Regions from separate parts of the Shewanella sp. DNRA4 genome, predicted to be linked through region 3. Evidence: predicted binding sites of a transcription regulator. Region 3 holds the regulator's gene; each other region holds the start of a gene.
What was found. Region 3 encodes FliA, which starts transcription of late flagellar genes. Its sites were predicted from a motif close to CTAAAGNTNNNNNNNNNNNNGCCGATA; they were not measured.
Positions count from the first base shown of each region.

Region 1 (4,265 bases), on a different contig from region 3:
GATTTTACTCCTTTTGTGATACACATTCAAATTAGTTATTGCTGAATTAACTTTAGATGAAAGTCGTATGTTATGCACTGGAAATTTATTAATTATTGATTGATATGGGAATAATATTTATCCAGTGAAACCGACAAGCCACTTTCAAGAACAATCCGTACATGGGAAGGTTTGAGCTGCCTTGGTTCTGTTACCCCACATGCATGGGCTATTAGCGCCAAGTCGTGGTGTAGATTATGGTTATAATTGGCAACTCGGTTAGATTTATCTTTTGGATCAAGTCCTTGCTGAAGTTTTTTATTGTGTGTGGTAATTCCAGTGGGACAAGTGTCCTTGTTGCATTGCAATGCTTGAATACAGCCTAAGGCGAACATATTCCCACGGGCTGAGGCGATAAAGTCGGCGCCTAAGGCGAGTGCCCAAGCGACCCGTGAAGGGACAATGAGTTTACCTGAGGCGATCACTTTGATACGTTTACGCAGTCCACGTTGAATCAATACATTAACCAAAATAGGTAGACTTTCTTTTAGCGGTAGGCCAACACAATCCATTAAAGGTTGCGGCGCGGCACCTGTTCCACCATCGGCGCTATCTAAGGTGAAAAAGTCTGGAGCAGATGCTTCTCCACGACGTTCAATTTCATCGCAAAAATCTTCAAGCCATGTTACGTCGCCGAGTACGGCTTTTATTCCTGTGGGTTTACCCGTTACTTCGCGCACTCTGGCAATCATATCCAGAATATCGCCAACATTTTTAAACTCGATATGACCGTTGGGACTGATGGAATCTTGTCCCTGTGGAATACCGCGAATATGGGCGATTTCCTCTGTCACTTTTACGCCAGGTAGGATGCCACCTTTACCGGGTTTTGCACCTTGACTCATTTTGATTTCAAACATTTTGACTTGAGGGTGCGCTGCAATTGTTTTGAGTTTGTTATCGTCTAAATGGCCGTGCTCGTTACGAACGCCATATTTGGCGGTGCCGATTTGAAAGACTAAATCACAGCCGCCCTTTAAATGATAAGGGCTTAAACCGCCTTCACCTGTATTTAACCAACAACCTGCCTGCGCTGCACCATGGGATAAGGCTGTTATAGCGGGGCGGGACAGAGCGCCAAAGCTCATGGCAGAGATGTGGCAAATGGTATTAGTGGTGTAAGGTTCGCGGCAATCGGCGCCAATAGTTAGCGGATGAATGGGTGTAATGTCCTCATCTTGGGTCGGAAAGGCGGTATTCATAAACATAATCGTACCAGTCGTGTCCAAGGGCCGGGTCGAGCCAAATGCTATCGTTCTATCGACATTTTTAGCCGCTCTATATACCCAGCTTCGTTCTGCGCGGTTAAAGGGGAGTTCTTCCCTGTCCTGGGCAAAAAAGTATTGTCTGAAAAATTCACCTTGTTTCTCAAATAAATATCTAAAACGACCAATCACAGGATAGTTATGGCGTACTGCCTGTTTGGTTTGCAATTTGTCAGCAAAGTACATGTAGACAATGGCTAGAGCGCCAAAACCGATAATGATTAAAAACAGCCCAGATAAGAGATCTAGTCCCCACATAAACCAATTCAATTCGTGCATCTTGTTATCCTCTATTCATTGCCGTAGCGGGTGGAGATCAAGCTGGCAGGTTGTCCATCATTAATGGAAAGTAAAAACAACTGGCTGTAATCATCTTCACTGATGTTGGTAATTTCAGGGCCACCGAGAGCCTTGATGATAAGTGGCACGGTGTTGGAGTGCCCTGCAATTAAGCTGTTACCTTTAACCGCATGTACTTGTTCAACAATATGTTGGATATGGGTTTCGAGAGGTTTTTTTGCCTCGAGCACAGTAATCGGTAAATGCCGCTCCGTTGAAATCGGTAATAAGGTTTGCTGAGTCCTTTGATATTGGGTCGCAATCAGCTGCGAAATGGGGGTACGTTTTAAGGCGCTGATAAGCGCCTGAGCACGTATATTGCCACTGGCTGAAAGGGGAGGATCGCCTGCGGGCTCATCAGCTTTTTCTGCATGTCTTACGAGAATGATTAATCGATTATCGGCAATAGCTTGATTGATCGGACTAAGTCCAATGCTGGCGAAGAATAGCAGACTTATCAGTAATGATTGTATTAGCGTTCCTGAATTGAAACCGATTCTTCGATTATGCCGCAAAAAACCATGTAAATATTGGGCGATTGCCATGCCTTATATCCTTATTTTATGGGCGAGTATTAAGAGGGGGTTAGGATGGTATTGAACAAACAAACCTATTCTCTATTTGTATCATTGCATTAAGTATGAATGGTACTGCAATTTATAAAACTGCTAAAGTTGCTCAAATTTTGGTCGATAATTAAGTCTCCCCAAGTTGAGTGGAATAGCATCATGGAAATCAATAACCCTGCACAGGTACAGAGCACTTCTTCGACCCACAGTAAATATGCTGAAAACGCGGCAAATAGTGATAAGACGAAAAATGTGGATGCCACCTCTAAACAGACGGCGCAGCAAACCAGTAAGCAGTTAATGAATCAAGCGATTCTATCGGCGCAGGAAGATGTAAGCCTAAAGTCGGGTGATCAATCTATGACCTTGCTTTATCGCGCAGCAATCGAAGCGATAAACAAAGAGTTAGCTCCTTCTATGGGCGAGAACGCGATTCAAAACGCCTATGATAACGGTGTCGATACGTCCCCCGAGGCCACTGCCGATCGTATTGTGAGTTTCGCGACGCAATTTTTTAGTGTTCATCAGCAGCAAAATTCGAATATGAGTTTTGACGAACAGCTCGACAGCTTTATGACCATCATTGGTGGCGCTATCGATAATGGCTTTAAAGAGGCGAGGGATATTTTATCTGGTCTTAAAGTGCTGCAGGGCGATATTGCCGATGGTGTGGATAAAACCTATGGGCTTGTCCAAGAAGGATTACAGGCCTTTAGGGACAGTTTTAATAAAAAATCAAATGAGACTCAAGCGACTAACACTTAATTTAATCTTGCATATCTTAACTCTTAAGCCCCTTACAATAAGGGGTTTTTGTTGTGTGAATAACCGTCTATGCTAGGAGCCTATTTAACGTTTTGCTTGAGGGCGAGTTATGTGGACTAGGGGACGCGTTATTGAACGTATTGATTGGAACGACAAGTTATTTTCACTGCGGATAGCGGCCGAGTTAGCTCCCTTTATTCCCGGTCAATTTATTAAACTCAGTCAACTGCAAGATGATAAGCGTATCGCTAGAGCTTATTCCCTTGTTAATTCTCCCGATAAACCCTATGCCGAGATTTTGGCTGTTGCTGTAGAGGATGGCCAGTTATCCCCACAATTACAGAATCTTACCATCGGTGATGAAATAGAAATCACTCCAACTGCAACGGGTTTTATGACCTTAGATGAGATCCCAAAGGGAGAATTACAAGGTCGGCATTTATGGTTTTTAGCCACAGGTACGGCCATCGGGCCATTCTTATCCATGCTGGATACCGCCGAACCTTGGCAGCGTTTTGAGAAGATCGTACTTGTCTATGGCGTGCGCGAAGCTAAAGATTTAGCCTACCTCGATAAACTAAAGGCTTATTCGATGCAATATCCAGATCAGTTTATCCTGTGTTTAACTGTGACCCGTGAAAAGCTTGATGACGCATTGCAATGTCGTATCCCCGATGGCTTAGTCTCGGGTGAAATCGAGCGAAAAGTCGGATTAACCTTAAGTGCGGCGGATTCCCAGGTGATGATTTGCGGTAATCCTGGGATGATTAGTGGCGCCCAAGCGGCATTGCTTGATAAGGGGCTCTCGAAAAATTTACGCCGTGCTCCTGGGCAAATTACCGTAGAAAAATATTGGTAATAATGCGAGTGTTTAGTATCCGTTACCAAAGTATTCGTTGCTTTATAGTTGTCATTTAGAAGGATTTTTTGATGAAGTTGCTCTGCTCCCTTGCGTCACCCTATGCTCGCTGTGTTCGTAGCTTAATCCATTATTTAGGGATTAAAGATATTGAAGAAGTCCTCGTTAATCCAATGGAAAATACGGCACAGTTGCTTGATGTAAATCCGTTAGGTCAAATTCCCTGTCTGATCACGAATGATGGCGTGCCTATTTTCGATAGCGAAGTGATTATGCGTTATCTGGACGCAGAATTAGGTTCACAGGAAATGTTTGGCGGTCAACCTTATAACTGGGTATTGCAGTGCCAGTACTCGATGATCAAGGGATTGATCGACAGCGCGGTGAAGTTGCGCCAAGAGCAAATGCGTGAAGATGAGGGGGTGAGAT
Region 1 covers NZ_JABAIP010000014.1:142,271-146,535, reverse strand. The annotation lists gene HG547_RS16175 (FMN-binding glutamate synthase family protein) at 93-1,583, opposite strand; gene HG547_RS16170 (histidine phosphatase family protein) at 1,595-2,188, opposite strand; gene HG547_RS16165 (DUF5610 domain-containing protein) at 2,372-2,977, shown strand; gene HG547_RS16160 (ferredoxin--NADP reductase) at 3,087-3,836, shown strand; gene HG547_RS16155 (glutathione S-transferase N-terminal domain-containing protein) at 3,908-4,265, shown strand, end outside.
Region 1: HG547_RS16165 (DUF5610 domain-containing protein) is a predicted target of FliA. The motif match lies at 2,312-2,338, and genes of this name have one in related genera.

Region 2 (4,265 bases), on a different contig from region 3:
AATATCAACCACGGCCAGTGCGGGTTTAGGTTCCACTTGTTCACGGCCAATTAATATCGGCATGGCTAAATGCTGGTATAAGCGGGTGCTGATATAGTCCAGATCATAAACTGCGTTGTCGTCGGTCAGTAATACCGCAAACTCATCACTACCGACACGAGCGATTTCAGTCGCTTTGTTGATGTCTGAAAAATGCTTTAAGCGCCGGCCAATCTCAATCAACAGGCTGTCGCCATTTTCATGACCATAAGTATCGTTAAAACGCTTAAAGGCGACTAAATCGACTAGCAACAGTAGCCCATGTGTTGTTCGCTCGAGCACTCGATTAAAGTGACTGCGATTGTTCAGTCCAGTCAAGCTACAACGCCACGCCAGACGTTCCAACTCCGCTTTGTAGTTATGCTCATCCGTACTTTCTTCACCCGACACTAAAGCGTAATGATTGCCTCTATCGGTGATAAATTGGCTCACAACATATTTCAGCCAATAACGACTACCATCAGCACGATTAAATTGCACTTCACCTTTTGCCAGTTCACCTCTGAAAATTTTTGCTAAGGTCTGCTCAGCTAACGCATTGTGCTGTTTGAAAAAAGTTAAATCACGTAAATTAGTGCCAACGCTCCTGCTCCGAGAAATACCACTAATATCCTGATGGGCTTGGTTAACGTACTCCACTTTTTCAGTGTGCAAGTTAATCAACATAGTCATTTGACGAGATTGTTCTATGGCGCAGCGAAAAAGGCTGAGACGTTCTTCTTTATCGTAAGCATGTTTGGTCGCAAGAGTGAGGGCTAATTGATCGGCCATTTGGCAAGCCAGATGAATTTCACTATCGTGCCAATGGTGTGTGAGCTGCGCGCGCTCAATGCAGAGCACGCCCTCAAGATGGCCATTGATACGGATGCCAACTTCGAGACTAGATAAAATTTGGCGTGGAATAAAATAACTATCGACTAATTCGGTCAACCGCGGGTCAATAAGCGTATTACCAGCATCTATATGTCTGTGATTTTTTAGTTCATTTAAATAACGCGGCACCGTTTGCAGCAGTTTAGGACGGTAGATGTCCTGCAGCGCCATCGCCCCAAACTGGGCGACGAGAGATTGGGTGTTTTGCTCGGCAGAAAAAATCCACACCGACACCAAGGAGACCGCTAAATTCTGACACAGTAGCTCTGTCGCTAACTCTGCCGTCTTAGTGAAATCACCCTGCTGCTTTGCCGTAGAATGGACTAAAGACTCTAATAAGTGTTGATGCTGACGTCGCTTCACTCTGATCCCTACAAAACTTCGTGTTGGGTAAAACGATAATGCTGCGACTAACACACCAAAGATAGGAGTGTTAATGGAGCCGATTTATCATTGTTTTTGTTGACGCAGATTACACGATCTACATTTAAAACAGCAACATCGGCCACACTTTATTACAAATTAACCTCGACTTGTATCACAGGGGTTGCGCTATAGACCATTCTCTAACTGGAAAATCATTTTTTCGACACTGACATCAAATACCAGTTTGAGCGTCACACCCGTTTCACCTCGAGTAACGCTCGCTTGCGTGTGTCGAAAACGTGTCTGGGCACGCTCAACCATCTTTGCCGCCTCATTTTCCGCCTCGCCACCCGTAAACTGCAACTCAAGTACAGTATCTTGTTCATCAATCACTGCGCCTATGTCGACAAAGCTGCCGCAATCGGTACATGTGTCGTTTACTGTGGGGGTTTGTCCTGCAATGATACCTTTCATAGGGTTATCCTCTCTAATGGTCTCATGTTAAAAACTCAACATAAGCGACTCAACATTAATATCACTAACGACTAATTATAGGGAATGATGATGAGAGAGACTCTGGTATTGCTCACGCTTATTACCCGAAATAATACCTTTGATAATAAATAGCCTCAGTAGCACTAAGCACTGGCTAAGCGTGGGATCAAATTACGTTGGATCGCCAGTTGATCGGCAAAGTGCATGATTTCAACTTGAGGAGATGGCAATTGCCCCCGCTGACGCAAGCGAGTTGTAAACTCACAGTTACTTAAGGCTTCGGCCATGGCGATGGGTTCACCACCTCGGATCACTAACGCTTCCGGTCGCAAGGCCTGTTGCAATTGAAAAGCTCTTGCCCCTTGCTGCATAAACACGGCGCTATTGTCGATAATATGATTGTCTGAGGATAAATCCGCCACTAACGTTTGTTTTGGTGGTAATTCAAACTGACGTTGTAGTTTTTCGGCAGTATCGAGTTCTTTTTGCCATTGAAACTGCGCCATGTCCCTCGCGTCAGCAGACAATAGCGACAGCAACAGGGCAAACTCACCTCGCCTGTTGTGTTCGATTGCCGCATTTAAGCGGGAGCCAATTTGGGCTTCATTGATTAAAGGAACATCGATTTGCATAAAAAAACATCGCTAAAACAACTCGTTGTCAGTTAATCGACCAGTTGAACAAGAACTTTAGGAAAATTTTCATATTTAGACTTTACATGCCTAAGGTTTCTGACTACTATGGCGGCCGCAATTGAGGAGGGGTTCCCGAGTGGCCAAAGGGATCAGACTGTAAATCTGACGGCTCCGCCTTCGAAGGTTCGAATCCTTCTCCCTCCACCATTTGCACTAACAATTAGCGATGCTATAAAAGATACTCGTGGAGGGGTTCCCGAGTGGCCAAAGGGATCAGACTGTAAATCTGACGGCTCCGCCTTCGAAGGTTCGAATCCTTCTCCCTCCACCACTTTTATCTTATGTGGTTCGTCAATCGTTAGTTCGCTGGAAACTTGCTTTACCCTTAAATCGGGCCAAGATTTAAGATAACTTTAAAATCAGACTCGATGAGTCAGACTTAAAAGTTGAAGAAATTATGTGGAGGGGTTCCCGAGTGGCCAAAGGGATCAGACTGTAAATCTGACGGCTCCGCCTTCGAAGGTTCGAATCCTTCTCCCTCCACCACTTCTTTCTCATATCACACTTTATCTCACGTTATTCCCCAAGTTTTCTTTCTAGCACACCAGCTAATTCAGACTTATTATTTATCGCTTAAATTTAGTGCCTTTAATCTATCGATTTTGCTCATAAAAAAACGCCCCATTCGGAGCGTTAAAACTATTTCTGAGCATTAAAGACCCATCCAGTTGAGCTAGATGGCGATTAATCGATATTTAAGTACTTATGGGTCTGAATCGATAAACGCCAGTTGCGGGCAATACACACCTTCATGGCTAATTCCGTCGCCCTTGGTTTTTGGCTGATCGGTTGCAAACAAATCGTTTTCGCTGACACATCAATCCCTTTGAGTAACTCATCGAGTTCGTCGATATGATGTTCGGTCGCTATCGGATGCTTTATTTCGTTGGCGCGGGTCAAGGCCTGCGCTAACACCTTATAACCACCTTTCATATTGATCTTGGGCGAGACAGTCACCCAGGTATCAGCATCACACTTCACCTCAAAGGTGCCGCTGGTCTCGATTTGAGTGGCATAGCCGGCAGCGTGGAGCGTGAGGGTTAATTCATTCAAATCATACATACAAGGTTCACCACCTGTGATCACCACATGGCGCGCCGTGTATCCCTTAGCGTTGAACGCCTCGATAAGACTCTTCGCCGTATGGTTTGCCCAGCGCCCCACGGAGCCATCGACGGTAATCACTTGTTCGGGTGACACCTTATTTTCCTCAAGCAGATCCCAAGTCTGTTTGGTATCACACCAAGCACATCCCACAGGGCAACCCTGTAAACGCACAAAAATGGCGGGTACTCCGGTAAAGACACCTTCACCTTGAATAGTTTCAAAGACTTCGTTGACAGGGTAATTCATGCTAGCGTTCCGTTTTTCTGGGGCGGCATTTATAGAGGATTTTAGATGCAGCTGCAAGTTTTTACCGCCTCTGCCATTGTGATACTAAGTGCCGCATACCCGTCGCCACGCGCCAGCAAAGAGTTTGCAAGCCCTAGCGCCTGAGTTACACTTACGCCCTATTTTATGTGTCAATTTAAGTGGATCCTATGTCAGCAGCATCAGTTTCAAAGGTGGTAGTGGTTTTCAGTGGCGGACAAGACTCAACGACTTGTCTTATTCAAGCCTTAACTCAGTTTGATGAAGTCCACGGGATCACCTTCGATTATGGTCAACGTCACCGTGAAGAAATTGAAGTTGCTAAATCCCTCGCCAAGCGCTTAAAGATCACTAGCCATAAAGTGATGGATGTGAGCTTACTCAATGAGTTAGCCATTTCAGCCCTCACCCGGGATGCGATCCCCG
Region 2 covers NZ_JABAIP010000007.1:36,335-40,599, forward strand. The annotation lists gene HG547_RS08965 (EAL domain-containing protein) at 1-1,275, opposite strand, end outside; gene HG547_RS08970 (DUF406 family protein) at 1,465-1,752, opposite strand; gene HG547_RS08975 (VC2046/SO_2500 family protein) at 1,917-2,405, opposite strand; tRNA gene HG547_RS08980 (tRNA-Tyr) at 2,531-2,615, shown strand; tRNA gene HG547_RS08985 (tRNA-Tyr) at 2,655-2,739, shown strand; tRNA gene HG547_RS08990 (tRNA-Tyr) at 2,870-2,954, shown strand; gene queE (7-carboxy-7-deazaguanine synthase QueE) at 3,153-3,821, opposite strand; gene queC (7-cyano-7-deazaguanine synthase QueC) at 4,010-4,265, shown strand, end outside.
Region 2: HG547_RS08975 (VC2046/SO_2500 family protein) is a predicted target of FliA. The motif match lies at 2,440-2,466, and genes of this name have one in related genera.

Region 3 (4,265 bases):
GTTGTGGCATTAGTTGGTCCCACTGGTGTGGGGAAAACCACTTCCTTGGCTAAACTGGCCGCACGCTTTGCTGCTCACCATGGTGCTGACCAAGTGGCATTGATTACCACAGATCATTATCGTATTGGCGCCTATGAGCAATTGGCCACCTATGGCAAAATCATGGGCTGCCCAGTCAAACAAGCCCATGACCTTGCTGAACTAGAGCAAATTCTGTATCAGTTTAGAAATCGCAAGCTAGTATTGATAGATACCGCGGGTATGGGCCAACGAGATATGCGGCTTTACCAGCAACTTGATAATTTAACTGCAAATAGCAGAATACCTATCCGCAGTTATCTGGTACTGTCTGCCACAGGACAGCGCCGCGTGCTGCAAGATGCTGTAAATCACTTTAAACGCATTCCCTTATCTGGTGTTGTACTCACCAAACTTGATGAATCTGTGTCGTTAGCGGGCGCATTAAGTGTGTTGATCCAAAGTGGATTGCCATTAAGTTATGTTACGGATGGGCAGCGAGTGCCCGAAGATATGAAAGTTGCTGATACTTTGATGCTCGCTGAGCAAGCATTAGCGGCCTTAGAAAACACAGAACAACAATCGTTACCAGACACAGCGTGGTCAGATAATATGACCTGTGCATTTGAGTAGAGTTATGACCCTGGATCAAGCAAGTGGTTTACGTATGATGAATCAACCCTATAACGAAAAAGTGAAAGTAATCGCGGTTACGGGTGGTAAAGGTGGTGTGGGTAAAACCAGCGTATCCATCAATACTGCCGTAGCATTAGCCGAGAAGGGCAAGCGTGTCTTAGTGCTTGATGCTGACCTTGGCTTAGCAAACGTCGATGTCATGTTAGGGATCCGTGCTGAACGTAACCTTTCCCATGTATTGTCTGGCGATGCTGAGTTAGATGACATTATTGTCCGGGGGCCTAAAGGTATTGGGATTGTGCCAGCCACATCGGGTACTCAGGGAATGGTAGAGCTAAGTCCTGCGCAACATGCGGGCTTAATTCGTGCTTTCAGTGAGATGCGCACCCAGTTTGATATTCTCATCGTGGATACTGCCGCGGGGATTTCTGACATGGTACTCAGTTTCTCCCGTGCGTCACAGGATGTGTTGGTTGTTGTTTGTGACGAACCAACGTCTATTACTGACGCCTATGCATTAATCAAAATCCTCAGCCGTGAACACGGCGTCTTCCGCTTTAAAATTGTTGCAAATATGGTGCGTAGTTTACGCGAAGGTATGGAATTGTTTGCTAAACTCAGTAAAGTGACCGACAGATTCTTGGACGTGGCACTTGAATTAGTTGCGACCATTCCATTTGATGAAAATTTGCGTAAATCGGTTCGCAAGCAAAAGTTAGTGGTTGAAGCTTATCCTAAGTCTCCCGCTGCAATTGCTTACCAAGGCCTAGCGAATAAAATTATGAGCTGGCCAGTACCCCAGCAACCTGGTGGGCATTTGGAGTTTTTCGTTGAGCGCTTAGTTCAACGACCAGATTTTCAAGAGGAAAAAACGAGTGAATAAAGCCGCAGCGTATACTTGTTTAGACAATAAAACGTCAATCGTTGAACAGTATGCACCGTTGGTTAAAAGAATTGCACATCACTTGCTCGCCAGATTACCTGCCTCTGTGCAGTTAGATGACCTGCTACAGGCGGGGATGATGGGATTATTAGAAGCATCATCTAAGTTTGATGGCGGTAAAGGTGCAAAGTTTGAAACCTTCGCCGGCATAAGGATCCGTGGCGCCATGTTGGATGAAATCCGCCGTGGCGATTGGGTTCCTCGTTCTGTCCACCGAAATAATCGTCGAGTTGCCCAAGCTATTGATGAATTAGAGCAAGTGCTAGGTCGTGATGCGCGCGACACAGAAATTGCAGAAAAACTTGATATGACGCTCGATGAGTACCATCATATTCTTAACGATGTTTCTGTTGGTAAAATCATAGGGATAGAAGACTTAGGCGTATCACAGGATATACTCACTACAAGTGATGATATTAGCGATGGTACGTTTGAGGTCTTGGCAGAAACCCAGTTTCATTCTGCACTTGTTGAGGCGATAAAATTATTGCCCGAAAGGGACGCGCTAGTGCTATCGTTATACTACGATGAAGCATTGAATTTAAAAGAGATTGGCGCCATTCTTGAGGTAAGCGAGTCGCGTGTTAGCCAGATATTAAGTCAGGCAATGTTGCGACTCAAAGGCAAACTCAAGCATTGGACATAAGTATAATTATTAATTGAGCACTGAATGTCAGCTCACCGGAGGAAACCTTGGACAAGAATATGAAGATTCTCATCGTTGATGACTTTTCGACAATGAGACGTATCATCAAGAACTTGTTGCGAGACTTGGGCTTTAACAACACCCAGGAAGCGGACGATGGCTCAACCGCCTTGCCAATGTTGCAAAAAGGCGATTTTGATTTTGTCGTTACAGACTGGAATATGCCAGGCATGCAGGGGATCGATTTACTTAAAGCCATTAGGGCCGATGACTCCTTGAAGCATCTACCGGTATTAATGGTCACTGCCGAGGCAAAACGTGAACAAATTATTGCTGCTGCACAAGCGGGTGTGAATGGGTATGTGGTAAAGCCTTTTACCGCAGCAACATTGAAAGAGAAGCTAGATAAAATATTTGAACGACTCGCTTAAGCAGGGATGAGCTATGAAGTCACATACATCAGGGCTCATCACGCTCGAGCATGCTCAGCGTTTAGTCGAACTGTTAAGCGCGAATGAACAAAATCAAGCTGATGATTTATTAAGAGAACTGGCAGCTCCTCTTCAGAGGGAACTTTTTGATGAGGTAGGCAAACTCACTCGCCAATTGCATAGCGCTCTTATGGATTTCCAAATCGATAATCGGTTAGTTGAGTTAGCAAATACAGAAATACCCGATGCTAAGGAACGGCTAAGTTATGTCATTGACATGACTGAACAAGCTGCAAATAAGACTATGGATGCTGTTGAGGAGTGCTTGCCGTTAGCGAATGCATTAACCGCGAACATCCAACAAGTGATGCCATCGTGGGACAAATTAATGCGTCGTGAAATTGCCCTCAGTGATTTTAAGGTGCTTTGCCATAACGTTCAGCATTTGATGTCGCGAAGTGAATTGGACTCAAACCGATTACGCGAATTGCTCAACCAAATATTGATGGCGCAGGATTTTCAAGACCTGACTGGACAAATGATCCGCAGGGTAATCGATCTAGTGATGGAAGTTGAAAGTAATCTGGTGTCTATGCTGACGGTGTTTGGTGAGCAGCCAATGATTGAGAGTCAGATTACTCAGAAAAATAATATTGAAGCTGAAGGGCCGATAATGAATGCCGAGCTTCGTCAAGATGTAGTAACAGGTCAAGACGAAGTGGATGATCTGCTATCGAGTCTGGGTTTCTAACTGGGAGTCAATTTGATGGCCTTTGATGTAGATGAAGAGATACTCCAGGACTTTTTAATCGAGGCGGGGGAAATATTAGAGTTGCTTCAAGAGCAGCTTGTTGCCCTTGAGAATAATCCTGATGATACTGACTTGCTAAATGCCATTTTTAGGGGGTTTCACACCGTAAAGGGCGGCGCAGGTTTCCTAAGTTTGACTCCCATGGTTGATGTCTGCCATGAGGCAGAAAACACATTCGATTTATTGCGTACTGGCAAGCGCAGTGTCACAGCAGAATTAATGGATATTATTCTTCAGGCTGTTGATGCAATTAACACCATGTTTGCTCAAACCCAGCAGGGAGAGCAACAAGATCCTGCTGATGCTGCATTACTTGCAAAATTAAAGTTACTTAGTTCTGGTGAGCCTCTGCCGTCAGAATTAGGACAAACTGCGTCAGAGCCTGAATCTATTGCTGAGCCCGAACCCGAGCCCGTTATTGAAACTGTTGTTGACGTTGTCGCAGTTGAAGAGATGCCTGTTGAGGCTGTGAGTTCTTCAAACTCAAGTATTGATGAGATTAATGAAGCGGAGTTTGAGGCTTTGCTTGATGCACTGCACGGTAGTGGAAAAGGTCCCGGTGTGACTAACACTACTAATGCTGATGTTGTGGCAGCGCCCACTGCGTCAATTCCCTCTGTATCAAATACAGCCAAGCCCAAAGTACAACAAGCTACCAGCTCGGGTGATGATATCACTGACGATGAGTTTGAAGCCCTGCTTGATGAGCTTCATGGTTCAGGAAAATTTAATGGCAAAGTAGATACACCTATATCACCTCAGCCTAAGGTTGAAACTGTT
Region 3 covers NZ_JABAIP010000008.1:78,406-82,670, reverse strand. The annotation lists gene flhF (flagellar biosynthesis protein FlhF) at 1-651, shown strand, start outside; gene HG547_RS10250 (MinD/ParA family protein) at 656-1,537, shown strand; gene HG547_RS10245 (RNA polymerase sigma factor FliA) at 1,530-2,243, shown strand; gene cheY (chemotaxis response regulator CheY) at 2,291-2,674, shown strand; gene HG547_RS10235 (protein phosphatase CheZ) at 2,688-3,425, shown strand; gene HG547_RS10230 (chemotaxis protein CheA) at 3,441-4,265, shown strand, end outside.